DNA from 3 places in the Alteromonas sp. MmMcT2-5 genome. Region 3 is predicted to be linked to each of the others. Evidence: predicted binding sites of a transcription regulator. Region 3 holds the regulator's gene; each other region holds the start of a gene.

Region 1 (6,206 bases), on a different contig from region 3:
CACAGACGACGGTGCTGTGGCGTTAGTTGGTGTTTCATTATCGCTATTTGGCTTTATACTTGGGTTTGAACGCCTTGCAGTCGCGCTAGGTTGATGGTCTAACTACTCAGTACACGAATCGAGCATAAAATCTGACGATGGAAGGTTCATTGTTTGATATCGTAGCTCACCAATAAAAGCACGGGCAGCTGGTCCCAACGTATCGCCGTCTTCGAAAGACAAATAAAGGAGCGCCTTACGCAACGCTGCATTATTATCGAGGGGAAGGGGAACGAGTGTACCGTCTTCTAGCTCATCTTTAATTATTGCTATAGGCAGCCACGCAAAACCCAACCCCTGAGCAATAATATCTAATGACGTTCTAACGTGGCTTACGGTCCAGCGCTGCTCTGCACCTAACCAGCCCACATCAGCTTTACGCTCCGCGGATGAATCCCTTACCACAATTTGACGATACGCTTTTAAGTCTTCCAGTGTGAGCGTTCTATCCAATTGGTGTAATGGATGGTCGGCGTGAGCGACAGCTGCAAATTCAATTTCGCACAAGTCTTCGCTAAAGCCATTAGAAAACGCGAAAGGAGAGATGCCTAAATCAACTTTACCATTGCTCAAAAGTGAATTTGCGCCACTGAGTACAGTTTCTTCTATCTCGATACGAAGGAGCGGGAACTCAGCAGAAACTTTCGCTAGCACGTTATAAAGCAATTCAGACGGGAAAATAATATCCACCGCTATGCGTAAAGTTGTTTCTGTGCCAGATTTAAGGCTATTGGCAACGGCCTCGAGCTTGTGTGCTTCGCTAAGCAAAAAAGAGGCACGGCGATACATAAGTTCACCTTGCGGCGAAAGCTGGACTTTACGTCCAATATTCTCAAACAATGACACTCCAATGGCGTTTTCAAGCTTTTGAACCGCGTGGTGAACGCTCGATTGACTTTTGTGAACTTCAGCAGCAGCTTGATTAAAGCCGCCTGCATCGACGACGGCTTTGAACATTCGCCATTGTTCTAACGTAGATTTCAGCATACAGCGCCTTAAAACTCTTAATTAACGCTACTTATAGCATACGCTTGGTTAAGAAGTCATTTCTGGTTTGCTTGATTTATCGTGGGTACAGGGCATGTCACAACCGAAACGTTCTCATAGCCCATCTTTATAAGTTGCTCTGCAGCTAGTTTTGCTCGAACGCCCGACGCACAGTGAATATAAAGTGGCGCTGAAGCATCTTTAAACTGTTCCAGTGCCTTCATTTCGAGCACGCCGCGTGGTATGTGAAGCGCAGAAGGTACGGGCTGATTGGCAACTTCGGCACTCTCTCGTACATCAATCAGTATACCGCTATTGTTTCGGCACTCACTGGCCGCTTGCTCCGCAGATACAGTGCGTAAGTTCACGTCTATGTTTTCTATTCGAGTCTTCATGTCTATAAGCATATTTTTCCTTTTTGCCTAAACTTAGTTGAAATAAGTAAAATCTAATATATTGATGTCAGCGTAATAAAACAATGTAAAATACGGCGATTCGTCGCATAAATTGGCAGGTCGGCAAAATGCCTTATACTTTAGTATAGTAAATGGCTAAATTGGTGCCGAAATACTTTACAGATAGAGAGTGCTTATGTCCGAGGATATGGTAATAGGTTCAGATGATATAATGGAACACGCTGCGGAAGCCGAGATCTTCCTTAAGCAATTCGCGAATAAAACACGCCTTATGGTGCTTTGTTCGTTGCTGAAAGAGGAAAAATCGGTAACCGAACTTCTCGAAGTTGTTAGCGTCTCGCAGCCAGTGATTTCTCAGCACCTTGCTTTATTGCGAGAATCAAAGATGGTGGCCACAAGAAGGCAAGGTCAAACTATTTACTACCGCTTAGCAGACGAGCGCGTCAAGCGTTTAATTGCTTTGATGTACGAATTTTTCTGCGAGTAATCTTCTTTTTGTATCTTAAGCTACAATGTCCGCCTTCAACAACGGACATTGTAAAGTTCCTAACTAAAAATCGCCAACAATGACATTCTTCGGTTATTAATTTCCGGTTTTATTCAATTGCTCGCAAAGCATAGGCACATAGCCTTCTTCAGAAATTTTTTCACTTTCCACTTCAGGTCTATCAACCAATTCGTCGTGACTTAAATTCACTACTACGCTGTGCGCCGCCCAGTCGATACTTTCAATATCGCTAGGTAGAAGTGCGAGATGTTTACCACCCGGAAGCCAGTTGTTGGTATCTACCACTAGCATGATTATCTTCCAGCTCTCGGTGTCAATGACGAAGTTACTGATGTGGCCCACGTTATCTGTGGTTGTAGCTACTTCATATCCACCAACTTCGCCCACTGCTCTTAGGTGGTTGGTGCTTTTTTTCGGGGTTTCAGTTTCAGACTCTTCAGCGCGTTGTAATTCGACCAGTTCATTTGGATGTGCGAACTCTCCCCATGCTCCTGGACCAATCCAATAGTATCCGTAACCAAAATATTTGAAGAGGTTTTCTTCGTATTCACGTGACACAGGCTTATGTTCGTCAATAGAGGGGCTGTTTTTCAATGTATCAACTGTCATATTGATATGAACAGACTCACTATCTTCATCTAGCTGTTTGACAGATATAGGTGATATTACCACTTTGCGGCTAAGCGGTAGCCAAGTATTGGTATCTGCGACCAAGTAGCGAACAGTGAAGGTTTCGTCGTCGAAAAGGATATCGCGGATGCCGCCCACTTTGTCATCAAGGGCATGTATAGAAAAGTGAGTAAGCTGTTTTGAACTAATGATCATCGTTGCGCCTCCTTTGCATGGGCTCGTTTTTCAGAATGAAATGCACAATTCACTGCACATCACTCTGTATTACTACTAAGTGTAGACAGTCCTTAATGTTTCTTCATTTTGTTCTTGTCTGAAGTTGATTGAGATCATTTGTTCAATAACAAAAAAGCTCGCCGGAGCGAGCTTTTTAGTAATGATGTAGCATTATGCTACATCGAATTCTTCATCAGAGTAATCTTCATCATAGTCTGACTGGTTACTCGCACTGCTGTGAAGGGTGTAGAAGTGCTTTTTGCCCCTTGCTAATCTGACGTATTTCGCCCAGGCTTTTTCTAGGTTATTGCTAGCTTCAACTTTACCTGTAACGAATTCGACGAAATGTCTCTCATCATCACTTTCAGGCGACAACTCGCCATTTTCAAGTCCTAGCAGTGTTTTGCCGTAGTGGGTTAGAAGATCGGCTTCAGTAATACTGAAGTCACCTGATTTACGAAAACCGTATGGAAACTTCTGACGGTCAATATAAGGTTTTGCAGATTGTCGAATAGCTAAACTTTTCATGTTGTACCCAACGTAATGTTTTGTTCAGCGCACTTTTAAGATAATTAAAAACGAAGATAAAACAAAAGATTTTTCTCTTATCAATAAAAAATTTTTAACGGTATAAAATCTAACACTAAATTTTAGATTACGTTAGAAAAGTATACAGAAAGTACGAGGTGATAACCTCAAGTATGATGTGTCTAAGTTTTTGAAATTAAAGTGAAATATAAGTATCTATTTATTGGCCCTGCAACGGGTATCGCTATTACACGAGCGTAAATGAGTTGGACGTTAAAAGTCTATGAAAATCACTGATGAGAATAATCAAAAATTCTTGTCGCTACGATGATTAAAATTCGTTTTCTATTTTGTCACTTAAGATAATAATTGAAGTGTGTTAACAACCCAGAGAAGTCAATGAGTAAAGACTATCGTTACCAGCGTGATGAATGGGACTCGGTAGAAGAGGAAGATTTTCACGCTAAAAAGCCAAGTTCCAAACGTCAAAGTACTGTAAAGGAAAAGCAGAAGCGTGACCTGCAACGCCGTGACAAACAGCGTCGCCTGCACCAAGAAGAGTATTAATTCAGCGAGTTGGTGAAATTTTAATAAAGCGTACCGTTTATAGCGGTGCGCTTCTGTGCTTTTGTGTTTACTTGCCGTATTATCTGTGTCAATTTAGACCCACTTTGATTCGGTTGTACAATAAGCATGGATATACGCTTTCTCACCACCTTTATAGAGGTGGCAAAAACTCGTCACTTTGGTAAAGCGGCTGAAAACCTTTACCTTACTCAATCTGCAGTCAGTGCACGCATAAAGCTACTTGAAGAGTATTTTCATACCACGCTTTTTATTAGGCAACGCAACAGTATACAGCTCACTCAATCTGGTGAGAAACTTCTGCCTTACGCTAGGCAATTATGCGCAACGCTAAACGAAGCAAAACAAGAGCTCCAAATTCAATCCTCTGAATATGTTGTTTGCGGCGCAACACAGCTTGCGAGCGAGCTGTTATTGCCTCAGATGCTCAGTCACCTACACAACTCGTTTCCCGATTGGTCAGTAAAGGCTGAAGTTCTTACGTTAGATACCCTTTCGCGACAATTGCACGAAAGGGTGACGGACTTATCATTCTCCACGGAACCGTTGAAATCTGAAGAAGTAAATAGTGATGTATTGCTACAGCAGGATTTGGCGCTATATAGAATTGGACAAGCGTCTGAGACTATTGATGCAGCAGATTTTGTGGCTATTGATTGGGGAACTAAGGCAAGAGACTGGTTGCTTACTGCTTACCCTCAACTTCGCGATGCAAAGCTAAGAACCAATTCGTTGAATCTTGCGCTCAACAATTTACAGAGCGAAGGTGGTATTGCCGTATTACCGACCAACGTTGAGAGTCAGTTACCCGGTAGTGTGAAAGTGACCAGAATTGAAATGTTAGAAAACGTATCGTTTAAGGTGTATATGCACAGCATGAAGCAAGTCAGACGAGTGGGTCTAGCAGAGATAATAGAAAGCGTGTCTAAAGCGTGTTAACCGCTGCCATTAAATTTACCCACTGTGCCTAATTTAAAGGCATGTGAGTCGCAGAATTAAAGAGAGAAACTTATGTCACAATTACATCCTTTATTGGAAAAAAACGCATTTCAACGACTAGAAGCAAGCCTTGCAACAATTAAAGCGGAAGAGAAACTCTTCATTCTTAAAGATGAGCACGGCTGTGTAATGCTAACTACTGATGAAGAAGATGGTGTTCCGGTTTGGCCTGATGCTGAGTTAGCACTCTTGTGGGCAACCGAAGACTGGGCACACTGTGAAGCGATGGAATTAAGCACCGAAGAGTTTTTGACTAAGTGGGTGCCGGGCATGACGCAAGATGAATTAATGGTCATTGTATGTCCTGTACCTGCTGAAGAAGGAGAGGTGATTACGCCAGAAGAGTTCGCTGACTACCTTTAAAATGTGATCTCAAGGGGAAGACAAAGGGTAATTATCCAGTGAGCAAATGGGCATAAAAACGTTAGTTGGATACAACGTATCTGGCGTTTATTGTGCCCTTAATTAATAACCCAAGGAGGCGTTATGTTTACTGAGCAACCCACAATGAATAGTCTATTTAGCCAACTCGGTTTAGGAAGTTCAGACGAAGAAATTGCTGAATTTTTTGAAACACATCGAGGGCTGAATAAGAGCCAACATCTTCATGAAGCGCCTTATTGGAATGAAAGTCAGTCTGCATTTTTGAAAGATGCCATTGTTGAAGACGCTGCGTGGGCCGAAGTGATAGACCAACTTAATGCTGAATTGCACGAATGATGGCTCTGCGCTCCTAGATTTAAACGTCAAACTAATATTCAATGCTCTGAGAGAAGGTAATAGCCGTTTTGTTGCACCCATCTGCTGATGATTTGTGGTTTCTTCCGTTAGGCGGAACGGGCGAAATTGGGATGAACCTCAATTTGTATGGTCATGATGGTCAATGGTTAATGGTTGACTGTGGGGTTTCTTTTGATGAGCCTCTCGTACCTGCCTACAAAGGCGTCAGCCAAGCGTCTAACCAGAATACGTTCAAAGCCACTACGCATCGCGTTGTGGCTCCGAACCCTTCATTTATTGCTAAACAAAAAGAAGCACTGGCTGGCATTGTCATTACCCACGCCCATGAAGACCATGTAGGCGCAATTCCTTACCTTTGGGAACGTTTCCAAAAGCCAATTTATACTACGTCTTTTACCGCCGAAGTGTTAAGGCGAAAGCTTGCAAGGAGCAAATTGGCTAACCGTATTGCCATTATTGAAGTCGATGCAGGCGATACCAAGCAAATTGGGCCTTTTAGCGTTAACTGGCTAGCCATTACTCATTCGCTTCCAGAACCCTTCGCACTAAAAATCAAT
Region 2 (6,206 bases), on a different contig from region 3:
GCGGTAAACCTCTTCATATAAAGAATAGTAAATCGGGTCCTTTTATCGGTTGTACAGGCTATCCTGAATGTAGCTTCAGCAAGCCACTTCACGATAAACAAACCACCATACTTAAAACCTTGGACGGCGTAGCCTGCCCTGAATGCGCATCCGACTTAGCCATAAAGAAAGGGCGGTTTGGCATGTTTATCGGCTGTACCAATTTTCCTTCATGCCATCACATAGAGCCCATTAAAGAAAAAGAGGATACTTTGGTGGATTGTCCAAAGTGTAAGAAAGGGCATCTAATCTCGCGTACTAACAAATACGGCAAACAGTTTTTTGCGTGCAACCATTATCCACAATGTCGATATGTGCTAAATTTCACGCCGGTTAATGAAAGCTGCCCAGATTGCGGTTGGGGAGTATTGATAGATAAAAAGGGGCAGTTACAGTGTCCTCAGCCTAGTTGTGGCTTTAAAAAGTAATAATACGAACAACTAAACGAAGAACTATACGTAGAGATTAAAACCATGTCTGATATCCAAAATGGGAACGTAAACACGTTTACCCCCGTTGAGGCTAACTCACCTGAAGTAGACCCTGTTGTTGCCGCATTCCAAGCTGGCAGTTTAATCGTTTATCCAACCGAAGCGGTAATGGGCATCGGATGTGACCCCGACAATGAAGCCGCTGTAAATGCGCTGTTAGAGATAAAACAGCGACCGGTAGAAAAGGGCGTGATCTTGATTGCTGCAAACTACAGTCAGCTACTGCCTTATGTTAACGATAACGCCATTCGCCCTGACAGACGCACCGATATTTTTTCGAGCTGGCCAGGCCCTAATACTTGGCTATTACCTAAGTCGTCATCTGCGCCAGTTTGGTTAACCGGCAAGCATAGTAAAATAGCGGTGCGCGTAACTAATCACCCTGTAGTAGTGGAATTGTGCAACAAGTTAGGTAAACCGTTAGTTTCTACAAGCGCTAACCTGACCGGCCAACCGCCAGCCACCACCACTGAAGAAGCAAAAGCCGTATTCGCTGATTCCGTTTTCTATGTCGAAGGGGAAGTAGGCGGTGCAACTAAACCCAGTACCATTCGCGATGGTGACACAGCAGAGGTAATAAGAGCATGACATCAGCAGAATTACTGGACGGTAAAAATGCCGCTGAAGTAATAGAACAAGTAAAAAGCTATTTACTAGGGCTGCAAGACACCATCTGTCAAACCCTTGAACTTGCCGACGGTAAGGGCCAGTTTGTTGAAGACAGCTGGCAGCGAGAAGAAGGTGGCGGTGGCCGTTCTCGAGTACTAAAAAATGGTGCGGTGATTGAACAAGGCGGCGTTAACTTTTCCCATGTGTTTGGCAGTCAAATGCCGGCATCAGCAACGGCTAATCGGCCTGAATTAGCAGGAAGAAACTTTCAGGCTATGGGTGTATCACTCGTTATTCATCCACATAACCCGTATATCCCCACGTCACACGCTAATGTTCGCTTTTTTATTGCAGAAAAAGAGGGCGAAGCACCTATCTGGTGGTTTGGCGGTGGCTTCGACTTAACGCCATTTTATCCGTTTAAAGATGACGTTGTACACTGGCATGATACTGCTAAAAAATTATGTAAGCCGTTTGGCGATGATGTCTACCCTAAGTATAAAAAGTGGTGCGACGACTACTTTTATCTAAAGCATCGCAATGAAACCCGCGGAGTGGGCGGTTTATTCTTCGACGACCTGAATGAATGGGGCTTTGAACAGTCATTTGCATTTATGCAAGCTGTTGGTAATGGCTTCATCGATGCTTACGTTCCTATTGTTGAACGTCGTAAGCAAACCGATTTCGGCGAAAGAGAGCGTGATTTCCAACTTTACCGCCGGGGCCGTTACGTTGAGTTTAACCTTGTATTCGACCGAGGCACTTTATTTGGACTGCAAACCGGCGGGCGTACTGAATCAATTCTAATGTCGATGCCGCCGCTCGCGCGCTGGGAGTATTGTTATACACCTGCACCGGGTAGCGCCGAAGCCAAGCTGACAGACTGGTTAAAACCTACTGATTGGTGATTAATTATTAAATAAGGCAGCGCTTAAATCCTTACGCGGACCGCCGACAGCAGCTTTCATCTTTAATGACTAAAAAACGCCGTATTAACGTTAATGCGGCGTTTTTTTGATCTACATCAAGGTGGAATATCATCTGTGTTTCAGTGAGTTATCAAACTTGCGCTGGATCAATGTTTCTCTTAACCACAGGCGTAAAGTATCGCCATCTTAGTTAAACACAAAAGAGACACATCATGCGCAAACACTTTTTTTCTGCATCTGCACTTTGCTTTACTCTTGCTGCACTCTCACCTTTAGCTAGCGCTCACCAGCAGGGCGACTGGATTGTTCGTGGCGGTCTTACTACCGTTGCTCCTGACGAATCTACCTCTAACATCGTCGCGGGTGGAACTGATCTTGGCGTTGCCCTTAATATCGATAACGATACTCAGCTAGGTCTAAACGTAGCGTACTTTATTACTGATAACATTAATATTGAGCTGCTTGCCGCAACGCCGTTTAAGCACGACGTGAATTTTTCTGTTGCTGACCCGTTAGGGACGGGTAACCAGCTTGGAGAAGTCACGCACCTTCCACCTACGCTTACCGCAAACTACTATTTTAATGATGCCAGCTCTGCGTTTCAGCCGTACATTGGTGCTGGTATCAACTATACCTTTATCTTTGATGAAGAGTTTACAGGTGCAAATGAAACAGCTGGCTTAAGCGACCTTTCGCTTGATAATTCATTTGGCTTGTCAGCACAGGTGGGAATGGATTACCAAATTGATACCAAATGGCATGTCAATGCATCGATTCGATTCATTGATATAGATACCGAAGCAACCTTCAAAGTGGGTGATGCTGCTGGAAAGGTAAGTGATATTGAAATAGATCCTTGGGTGTATACCTTATCGGTGGGTTACACATTCTAATTCTTAGTTTCATCACCTTATTAACTATGAGGCTTTCACAATTGCACTACTTTATGCGCCATAAAGAGCGTAGACAGTAACAGGGGAGTTGCGCGTTAAAAGGTTAATCCTTTCAACGCGCTTTTTTATTTTGTATTCACCATGTGATTGGCGAGTTGATCAAGTGCGTCTATCAACTGTTGAGCTAAGGCGATATCTTCAACCGTTTTAAACATGGCTTTTCGCATGCAATACATCCACTGCGCTTTTAACTCTGGTGTTACGGTATAAGGTAGGTGGCGTGCACGCAGACGCGGGTGGCCATACTGCTGCTGGTAATCATCAGGACCACCAAGCCATAAACTTAAATATAGAAAGAACACGTGGCGAATTCTGTCTAATGGCTGGGGGTGAATAGCTAGCAGTTCATTGGCGAGTGGATCGGTTTCCATTATGTCGTAAAACGTATTTGCTAATTCCCGTACTTTCTCCTCTCCACCTATACGTTCATATGGTGTACTCTGCGAAGCACGATTATCGCTTTTCTTCTTTATATTAAATAAGTCTCGTATTCCCATGAAAAAATTCGCTGTATTCGGAAATCCTATTGCACAGAGTTTATCACCAACTATCCATCAAATGTTTGCTGAACAAGTGGGAGAAAATATTTCTTATGAAAAGATACTTGCGCCCGTAGACGGTTTTGTAGATGCCGCCAACGCGTTTTTAGCTCAGGAAGGCGCTTTAGGTTGTAACGTCACCATGCCTTTTAAGCTTGATGCATTCAACTTGGCAATGGTAGATGACCAAGCAGCCAAAGATGCACAAGCTGTTAATACGCTAATGAATGGTGACAGCGGTGAAATATGGGGATTCAACACTGATGGTGTAGGGCTGGTAAACGATCTGCTTAACAGCGGTGTGGAAATTAAGGGTAAGCGCGTGTTGCTTATTGGTGCCGGCGGCGCAGCCCGTGGCGTAATCTCCCCGTTATTAAAAGCAGGGGCCGCCTCTTTAATCATCACCAATAGAACCAAAGCGAAAGCTGAGGAAGTGGCAAGCGCCGCTTCAAACGCTAAAGTGCAGGTGGCTGCGCTTGAAGATATCGCAGATGTTGCGCCTCATATTATTATCAATTCAACAGCCGCCAGTTTAAGCAATGAATTGCCGTGCCGTTTAAATGATGGTGTTTTACAAAACTGTGAAGTGGTGTACGACATGGTTTATAAAAACTCACCCACGCGCTTTATGAGAGAGGCGGCCGAACTTGGTGTTAAAACACAAATAGATGGGTTAGGGATGCTGGTTGAGCAAGCGGCTGAAGCATTCTACATATGGACACAAAAGCGCCCCGATACTTCAGATATTGTAAAACGTGTCAGGGCTATCGTTGAGCAAGGTGAGAAGCGAAACTAGTTCGCTTCTTCAAGGTACTCATCTTTCAATACAACATAGTTAACGGCAGATTGTTTCAGGAATGCCATTTCGGCGTCGTTGAGCGGTCTTTTCTTTTGCATGGGGTTTCCAACGTAAAGAAATCCGCTTTCTAATCTTTTGTTCGGCGGCACTAATGTACCTGCACCAATAAACACATCGTCTTCAACAACAACACCATCCATTACAATAGCGCCCATGCCAACGAGAATTCGATTACCCAACTGGCAGCCGTGCAGCATACACTTATGCCCAACGGTAACGTCCTCACCAATAATAAGTGGGAAGCCGTTGGGGTTTTTCTCAGATTTACGGGTAACGTGTAAAACACTGCCATCTTGAATATTAGAACGGGCACCAATACGAATTTTGTTCACGTCGCCACGAGCTGCTACCAGCGGCCAAATACTCGCATCATCTTCTAAAACTACATCACCGACGATTCTTGCCGAGCCATCAACATAGACATTCTTTCCTAATGTAGGAGAAACACCTTTAAAACTGATTACAGGTTGTGCCATAGAACTCTCTTTAAGCGAAATTATGCAGGACATGGTAAGCCTTTTTTAAAGAAATGCATAAAACACATTAACACTTGATGATTAATCTTGTTATCGATAGCTAGCTTCAATCTTTTAAAGCAACAATGCTGATATACTATAGAAAAAAATCAAAATGCTATTTCTACGGAGAGTTCATGTCAAAGCGCTATGTACTATTTGCGGCACTGCCTTATTCCTATTCAATATTGCGACCTATTCAATCTGAGATAAGAAAGCGTGGTGGTGAAGTAGCGTGGTATCTGGAGCATAGCTGTGAAGACTTGTTACTTGCCGATGAGAAAAGATTAGCAACAGTTGAAGAGCTTGTTGAGTTCAATCCCGACGCGACTTTGACTCCCGGTAATTACATTTATCATTTTATTCCTGGTATTAAGGTAGGCGTATTTCATGGCTACTTTATTGGTAAGCGTGGCGAACAGACCTATCAAGAAGATTCCCATTTCCGCATTCGCGGGTGGTTTGACTTAATTTGTACACAAGGACCAAGCAGTACAGCACCCTATAAAATTCTAGAACAGCAGCATGGTAGCTTTAAGGCTTATGAAACAGGATGGTGCAAGGTCGATACCTATATAAAAGGAAAACGCCCGCCGGCATCAAATCCTCCAACGATACTTTACGGAACAACGTTTACTAAAGGTATTAGTTCGGCCGAGTCGGTTTTTGAAACTATCGAGAAATTAGCTAAAGAAAGAGACTGGAACTGGATCCTTACATTTCATCCTAAACTGCACGGCTCCGAAATTGTGGAACGTTATAAACAATTAGCTGCGTCTATAGATAACGTTAAATATCTACATAACGTTGACTTAGACAGTGTGAACGAAGCAAGTGTGCTTCTTTGCGATAGTTCATCCATCATTCTAGAATTTATGATGCAAGAAAAACCGGTGGTGACGTTCCGCAATACTAATCCAGGTCCTCATCTAATAGACGTGACAGAAACAAGTGAAATTGAAGCGGCTATAGATTACGCGCTTACGAAGCCTATTGAAGTAATTGATGCAATAAATGCTTATGTAGATCTCCATGAGAAATACAGGGATGGTCGTAATAGCGAGCGCGTTTTAGATGCTATTGATGACTTTATTCTCAAATACAAAGGAAAGCTAAAGCCGCATAAGCCTGGAATATGGCGTAAATTTCAGATGAGAAAGAAGACGGGATACTGGAAATAGGGTGTTTTTGCTGAATAAACGAGCATTCAAAACGAATATGACACTTTTTTTAAAATAAGTGTTGACGTGAGCGCTCATTTCCCTAAAATTC
Region 3 (6,206 bases):
TTTTCTTCTTTGTTGTCAGGGGAGAACCATTGGCGTAGTACGTTTTGACTCTTTGTAAAAAAGTCCTCGGTTTTGCGCTGGTTTTCTTCATGATCTTGTCTCAACTTTTCAAGACGAAGTGGTCGAAAATCGGCGTTAAGGTTAACCGCGATTACAAAATCGGCCCCTAATTGGCGACATAAGTTCACCGGTACAGGGTTTACAACGGCACCGTCTACCAACCAACGATCACCATGTGCTACGGGCGCAAAAAGTGCGGGAATAGCGCAGGATGCTTGAATGGTGTCTCCGATAGGACCAGAGTTAAACACTACTTCACGGCCGGTATAAAGGTCGGTAGCCACAGCCGCAAACGGCTTAAGCATGTCTTCATAAGTCGATTCACAAAACTCGCTTGCTAGCTTGTCGAAAACCTTCTGTCCGCTGGCAATGCCGCCGCGTCTAAGTCCTACACCCATAAGAGCAAGTACCTGCCAGTCGCTAAGGGAACAGGCCCACTCTTTCAATCCTTCCAGCTTGCCACTTGCGTAGGCAGCACCAACATAGGCACCAATAGAGCATCCCGCTACAACGTCAATTTTTACGCCGAGTTTTTCTAATGCTTCAATTATGCCAATGTGAGTCCAGCCCCTTGCGGCACCGGCACCTAGCGCAAGTCCAATTTTCATTTACTTAGGTTCCATAATGTTTATTACTTCAATAGTATTATCTTCATCACTGAAGTCCGTACTATTTTCTGTAGTGAAAGAAGGTTCATCGAACCCGATATCACCGTCTTCTACCGGGCCTTCTTGTGTAGCAATAGCTTTAAAATCATAAAGGTTGCTGTCGATTAAGTGTGAAGGCGCTACGTTTTGAAGCGCGCGGAACATCGACTCTATACGACCTGGGAAGCGACGGTTCCAGTCTTGAAGCATAGCCTTTATGTTTTGGCGCTGTAGGTTTTCTTGTGAGCCACAAAGGTTACACGGAATAATCGGAAATTCAGCGGCCTGAGAATATTTCTCGATGTCTTTTTCTGTGCAGTACGCCAATGGACGAATAACGATGTGTTCACCGTTGTCGCTGACTAGCTTTGGCGGCATAGACTTAAGCTTGCCACCATGAAACATATTGAGGAAAAACGTTTCTAGCATGTCGTCGCGGTGATGACCTAATGCAATTTTAGTCGCACCTAACTCTTTTGCCGTGCGGTACAAAATACCACGGCGCAAGCGAGAACAGAGAGAGCATGTTGTCTTTCCCTCTGGAATTTTGTCTTTAACAATAGAGTAGGTGTCTTCTTCTACAATTTTGTAGTCAACGCCAATGCTTTCTAGATATTCAGGCAAGATATGTTCGGGGAAACCAGGCTGCTTTTGGTCAAGATTAACCGCAACGATATCAAAATGAATAGGCGCAATCTTCTTTAAAAACAATAAAATATCTAGCATGGTGTAGCTGTCTTTACCGCCAGATAAACACACCATTACTTTGTCGTTGTTTTCAATCATACCGAAATCGCCAATGGCTTTACCCACATTGCGGCGAAGTCGTTTCTGAAGTTTGTTGAAGTTGTACTTTTGCTTACTTTGCGCAGCATTTAATGGCGACGCGTCAGCACTGTTTGTGCCTAAACTCATAATTAACTAGCTTGGTTTGTGATAAAGCCACCATTATACATTAAAGCGGCTTTTCGAGACCATGCTTGTGAAGTTAAATTTGTTGGTGACATACCGCGTTGGCCGCTAAGTAACGGCAAACACGGGCTATGTAGTACTGATAAAAAGACTACACCGACAACGGCGACACAAATCCATCTGGCTTAATAGCAAGCACATCGCAATTGAGTTCGTCGATCACGTGTTCTGCAGTGTTACCAATTAGGGCCGCTGAAATGCCCACACGGCCAACGGTACCAATAACAACCAGCTCTGCATCCAGTCTTTTTGCCACTTGCGGGATAACTTTTTCCGGAAGGCCTTCTCTTACTACGCATTTGTTTTCAGGAATACCGTACTTTAACGCGTGACTACGCATTTCTTTTAAATGATGATTTTTTACCGCGTCGTGATAGGTATCGGGGTCGAACTCAGGTACTTCTATGGCGATATTAAGTGGTGTAGAAGGGTAACTGTTGACCAAATTTACGCTCCCTTTCAATAAAGAGGCGTAGTCGTTAGCAATGAGGGTGAGCTTATCGTTAAGTGCGGCATGCTCATCGTCTTCACTGCCTACGTTTACTGCAGCAATAATCTCTCCTCCTTCTGGCCAGTCGTGCTCTTTAACGAGCAATACTGGGCGAGGGCATTTACGCATTAAATGCCAGTCGGTGGGGGTGAAAATAACAGAAGCAAGATCGTCGTGCTTTTTGGTTGCCTTTACCACTAAATCTATCTGATTGTTTAGGGTGTAGTAAATGATCGACTCATACGCACGATTATTCCATTCTACAACGATATCAGTTTCAGTGAATCCTTGTTCTCTTAAGTGGGTGGCAAGCCATTTTGCATGCTCCTTTGTAACTGCATCGCGCATTGACTCGCGCTCATCCGGGCTAAGCATGGTCGTCATATCATAAGATAAGTCGTATACCACCATCATTGCGGTAACTGAAGCGCCTGTTTTTGAAGCGAGTTCATAAGCTCGGCTTAGTGCAGGTTGGTTATCGCGCTCGGCATCTACCACGGCCAGAATTCGTTTACACTCAATCATAACGTCCCCCTAACTACGAAACTTAGTAGCGGCTGTCGAAATCGAAGCTTTCTAATACTAACTATAAACGACATTGGGAAAAACGTAAGTTGTTTTAGATCAAGAATTTTACGAGGCGACCATGAGTGAACCTACCTAATTGAATATGGAGCAACCGGCGTGGCGCTGAAAGGGTAGATAGGTGGCTAACACAGGTTACAAAAAAGCGCGCTTAGTGCGCGCCTTATTTAACACTTAAAAAGGACTAACCGCAGACAACGCTAGGGCCGTTAAGCGCCGCTAGTTTGGTGTTTAGCCTATCGAAATCCAAAATAGTAATAAGCTTGCCGTCTACTTTTATGATGTTGTCTTTTTGAAAACGGCTTAACAGACGACTAATCGTTTCAATCGTTAATCCTAAATAGTTTCCAATTTCGTTGCGCGTCATGGTTAAGTGGAATTCTCTATGGGAAAAGCCACGCTCTTCAAAGCGTTGCGACAGGTGTGAGATAAAATACAGTAAGCGCTCTTCTGCGGTACGCTTGTTTAAAAGCATGATCATGTCGTGATCTTGTTTTATTTCAGCGCTCATGAAGCTCATGATCTGGTGGCGCAGCTTTGGAAATTGCACTGACATTTCGTCGAGGGTCTCGTAGGGAAGCTCACACACCATGGCAGTTTCTAACGCAGAAGTATAGCTTTGGTGTTTGTTCTCTCTTAATGCATCGAAACCGATAATATCACCAGGAAAGTGGAAGCCGGTAATCTGTTCTTCACCTTCGGTATTAGTCACAAATGATTTGAATGAACCGGTTCTCACTGCAAATAGAGAACGGAATTTATCACCAGTTTGAATCAGCGTGTCACCTTTATGAAGCGGCTTCTTGCGTTCAATAATATCGTCAAGAGACTCGATTTCTGTTTTGTTTAACGCCACCGGTAAACACAGGTGACTGAAACTACAGTTTTGACAGTGAATAGAAAATTGGCTTCCTTTGCTCATAATGCACGCTCTCTAAAAGAATACCCGACAATAATACACCCATTTTTAAACGATTGCGCCATGAATAAGATAAGCTGCATATATTGCCATTATTACTGCAATAATTTGTCTAAAATGGTTATGTTGAAAACTTCGAACAATATATTGGCTACCAGCGCTTGCAGCGAGCAAGGTGGGTAATGTACCCAAACCGAAGAAGAACATAATAGCAGCGCCTTCTAGCGCGTTACCCGCCGCGAGAGACCAGGTAAGTGTGGAATACACCAAACCGCAAGGAAGCCAACCCCAAATAAAACCATAAGGCAACGCACTTAAAGGGGTCTTAAAGGGCAAAAAGCGTTTTGAAAGCGGCTGGACTTTGGAAAATAGGCCTTTACCCGCATTTTCCAGCACTGTTAAGCCAGTCCACCACTTACCCAAATAACACGCCAGTAGAAGCAACATGATTCCGCTAAGTAGGGAAAGGGCATAGTTGGCAAGAGGTATATAATCTGCTGCAATTTTTCCAAGTGCCCCGGTTATTGCTCCGGCGATGGTGTAGCTCACTATACGTCCCATGTTATAGGCAAGGGTATAGGGTAGTGCTGAAGCGCCTTTAGGCGATACCATCCTTAGCGCAGCGACAATTCCACCGCACATTCCCACACAGTGAACTCCACCGGCTAAGCCGATAAGAAAGGCAGAGAAGTAGTTAATCCCTTCCATGTGGCGCTTGGCTTTTGTCTACTTTACTGTCTTGAAGTTGCTTGCGTTGCTCAGCTAGCTTTTTTTCTTCTGGCGGAAGATCATCGTCAAACAATATGCTATACCCTTGGCGATCTAAATCTTCAAATTGATTGGTTTTCACCGCCCAAAAGAATATCACGATGGCGACGGCAACAATGATGATGGCGATTGGAATTAATACGTAAATAATACTCATGCTATTTGCTCAAAAGTCGCGTTGAGTTTGTGACCACAATGATACTGCTTAACGACATACCAACAACAGCCATCCACGGTGAAAGTAGGCCTGATACGGCGAAAGGTAAGATCAAAACGTTGTAACCTACCGACCAGCCAATATTTTGCCTTATTTTTTGCTTCACTTGGTGCGCAGTTCGAATAAGTTCTGGTACAGAAAGCAGCTGATCGCCAAGCAGTATCACGTCGGCCGCAGTTTTAGCCACGTCTGTGGCATTACCCACTGCAATTGCCACATCAGCGCTGGCAAGAACTGGAGCGTCGTTAATACCGTCACCCATCATCATCACTTTCGCGCCAGATTGCTGCATAGCTTGAACGGCTTCGTACTTTTGCTCAGGTGTTAGGCCACCTTTAGCGGTCGAAATTGGCAATGGTGCGGTAAGCGCATTAACGTTTTGCTGTGTATCACCACTTAAAACGGCGAGAATATGGCTTGCAGCTAATATATCGAGAGTTTCTTGCGTATCTTCTCTCAGTGAATCCTTTACTTCATACGCCGCCATAATACGCCCCTTAACCGTGAGAAACACGTTAGCTGAAGGGAAAGCTTCAATGAGTTTTAGCTGTGATTCGTGAACGCTGAATGCTGCAGATCCCATAGAAAACAACGTGTCATTGATCTCACCGCTGATACCACCTCCTGGCGTAACGGTAAAATTAGTCACTTTGTGTACAGTGCTATCGATAACGTTAGCACTGCCGCTAGAGGCAGAATTCTCGCTAAAGGCTATACCGTCGCTAAAGGCTATACCGTCGCTAAAGGCTTTGGCAATCGGATGTTCAGAGCGTGACTCCAAAGCGCGCGCAATTGATAGCGCACTATTGCTATCCACACCGTCAGCGTACCAGGCATTTGAAATAGTAAATTTGCCTTTTGTGAGCGTGCCGGTTTTGTCTAAAGCGATGGTGTCAATGTCAGTAATTTGTTCTAGCGCATCGGCCCGTTTTAGTAAAATACCTTGTCGGTTTAACTTTGCCATAGCGCAAGTTAACGCTGATGGCGTAGCCAACCCTAGTGCGCAAGGGCAGGTTGCAACCAGCACCGATATGGTGATCCAAAATGCCTCGTCGCTACCCTGATACGCCCAAAAGCCATAGGTTAACGCCGAAATCAGCAATACCGCGGTAACGAAATAGCGAGAAAAATTATCGGCTATCTGCGCTGCTTTAGGTTTACTCGCCATGGCACTTGCTTGCAGCCTTACAATTTGATTTACCAGCGCATTTTTAAGGGTCTGCGTAACCGTAATGGTTAGCGTACCATCTTGACAAACCGTGCCGCCGTATACCGGGCTACTGTTCGACTTACGCACGGGGTTAAATTCACCGGTAAGCATAGATTCGTCAACCGCCGCGTTGCCGTCGGTTACCACCCCATCAATGGGGACTGTTTCACCAGGCTTCACCAGTACTACGTCATCAATTTTTAGCTGCTTAGCCAGACACTCGGTTAGGCTGCCATCTGGATTTAGTTTGGTCGCTGATACGGGCACATACTGCATCATATTGGCAGAGATCTGTGCGGCGCGATGACGACTGCGATGTTCTAAGAATCGGCTAAGTA

What was found. The regulator FNR, encoded in region 3, switches genes on or off when oxygen is low (the NO sensors DNR and NnrR bind a similar motif). The targets are predictions, from matches to a motif close to TTGATCTAGATCAA.
Region 1: the regulator FNR is predicted to act here: its motif matches at 2,900-2,913, upstream of MHN09_RS14755 (PRC-barrel domain-containing protein).
Region 2: the regulator FNR is predicted to act here: its motif matches at 2,154-2,167, upstream of MHN09_RS02025 (OmpW family outer membrane protein).

What each region holds. Positions count from the first base shown of each region.
Region 1 covers NZ_JAKRFB010000036.1:18,529-24,734, reverse strand. Annotated here, with positions in the region: gene MHN09_RS14775 (exopolysaccharide biosynthesis protein) at 1-94, shown strand, start outside; gene MHN09_RS14770 (LysR family transcriptional regulator) at 103-1,026, opposite strand; gene MHN09_RS14765 (rhodanese-like domain-containing protein) at 1,083-1,433, opposite strand; gene MHN09_RS14760 (metalloregulator ArsR/SmtB family transcription factor) at 1,618-1,929, shown strand; gene MHN09_RS14755 (PRC-barrel domain-containing protein) at 2,026-2,775, opposite strand; gene MHN09_RS14750 (DUF413 domain-containing protein) at 2,968-3,324, opposite strand; gene MHN09_RS14745 (hypothetical protein) at 3,724-3,891, shown strand; gene MHN09_RS14740 (LysR family transcriptional regulator) at 4,018-4,848, shown strand; gene MHN09_RS14735 (DUF2750 domain-containing protein) at 4,921-5,271, shown strand; gene MHN09_RS14730 (DUF2789 domain-containing protein) at 5,395-5,628, shown strand; gene MHN09_RS14725 (ribonuclease J) at 5,697-6,206, shown strand, end outside.
Region 2 covers NZ_JAKRFB010000002.1:290-6,495, reverse strand. Annotated here, with positions in the region: gene MHN09_RS02040 (type I DNA topoisomerase) at 1-467, shown strand, start outside; gene MHN09_RS02035 (Sua5/YciO/YrdC/YwlC family protein) at 513-1,118, shown strand; gene hemF (oxygen-dependent coproporphyrinogen oxidase) at 1,115-2,047, shown strand; gene MHN09_RS02025 (OmpW family outer membrane protein) at 2,281-2,961, shown strand; gene MHN09_RS02020 (group II truncated hemoglobin) at 3,087-3,518, opposite strand; gene aroE (shikimate dehydrogenase) at 3,517-4,356, shown strand; gene MHN09_RS02010 (gamma carbonic anhydrase family protein) at 4,353-4,895, opposite strand; gene MHN09_RS02005 (UDP-N-acetylglucosamine 2-epimerase) at 5,072-6,115, shown strand.
Region 3 covers NZ_JAKRFB010000022.1:64,391-70,596, forward strand. Annotated here, with positions in the region: gene MHN09_RS11110 (patatin-like phospholipase family protein) at 1-668, opposite strand, end outside; gene ttcA (tRNA 2-thiocytidine(32) synthetase TtcA) at 669-1,622, opposite strand; gene uspE (universal stress protein UspE) at 1,771-2,694, opposite strand; gene fnr (fumarate/nitrate reduction transcriptional regulator Fnr) at 2,939-3,676, opposite strand; gene MHN09_RS11130 (sulfite exporter TauE/SafE family protein) at 3,722-4,381, opposite strand; gene ccoS (cbb3-type cytochrome oxidase assembly protein CcoS) at 4,368-4,598, opposite strand; gene MHN09_RS11140 (heavy metal translocating P-type ATPase) at 4,600-6,206, opposite strand, start outside.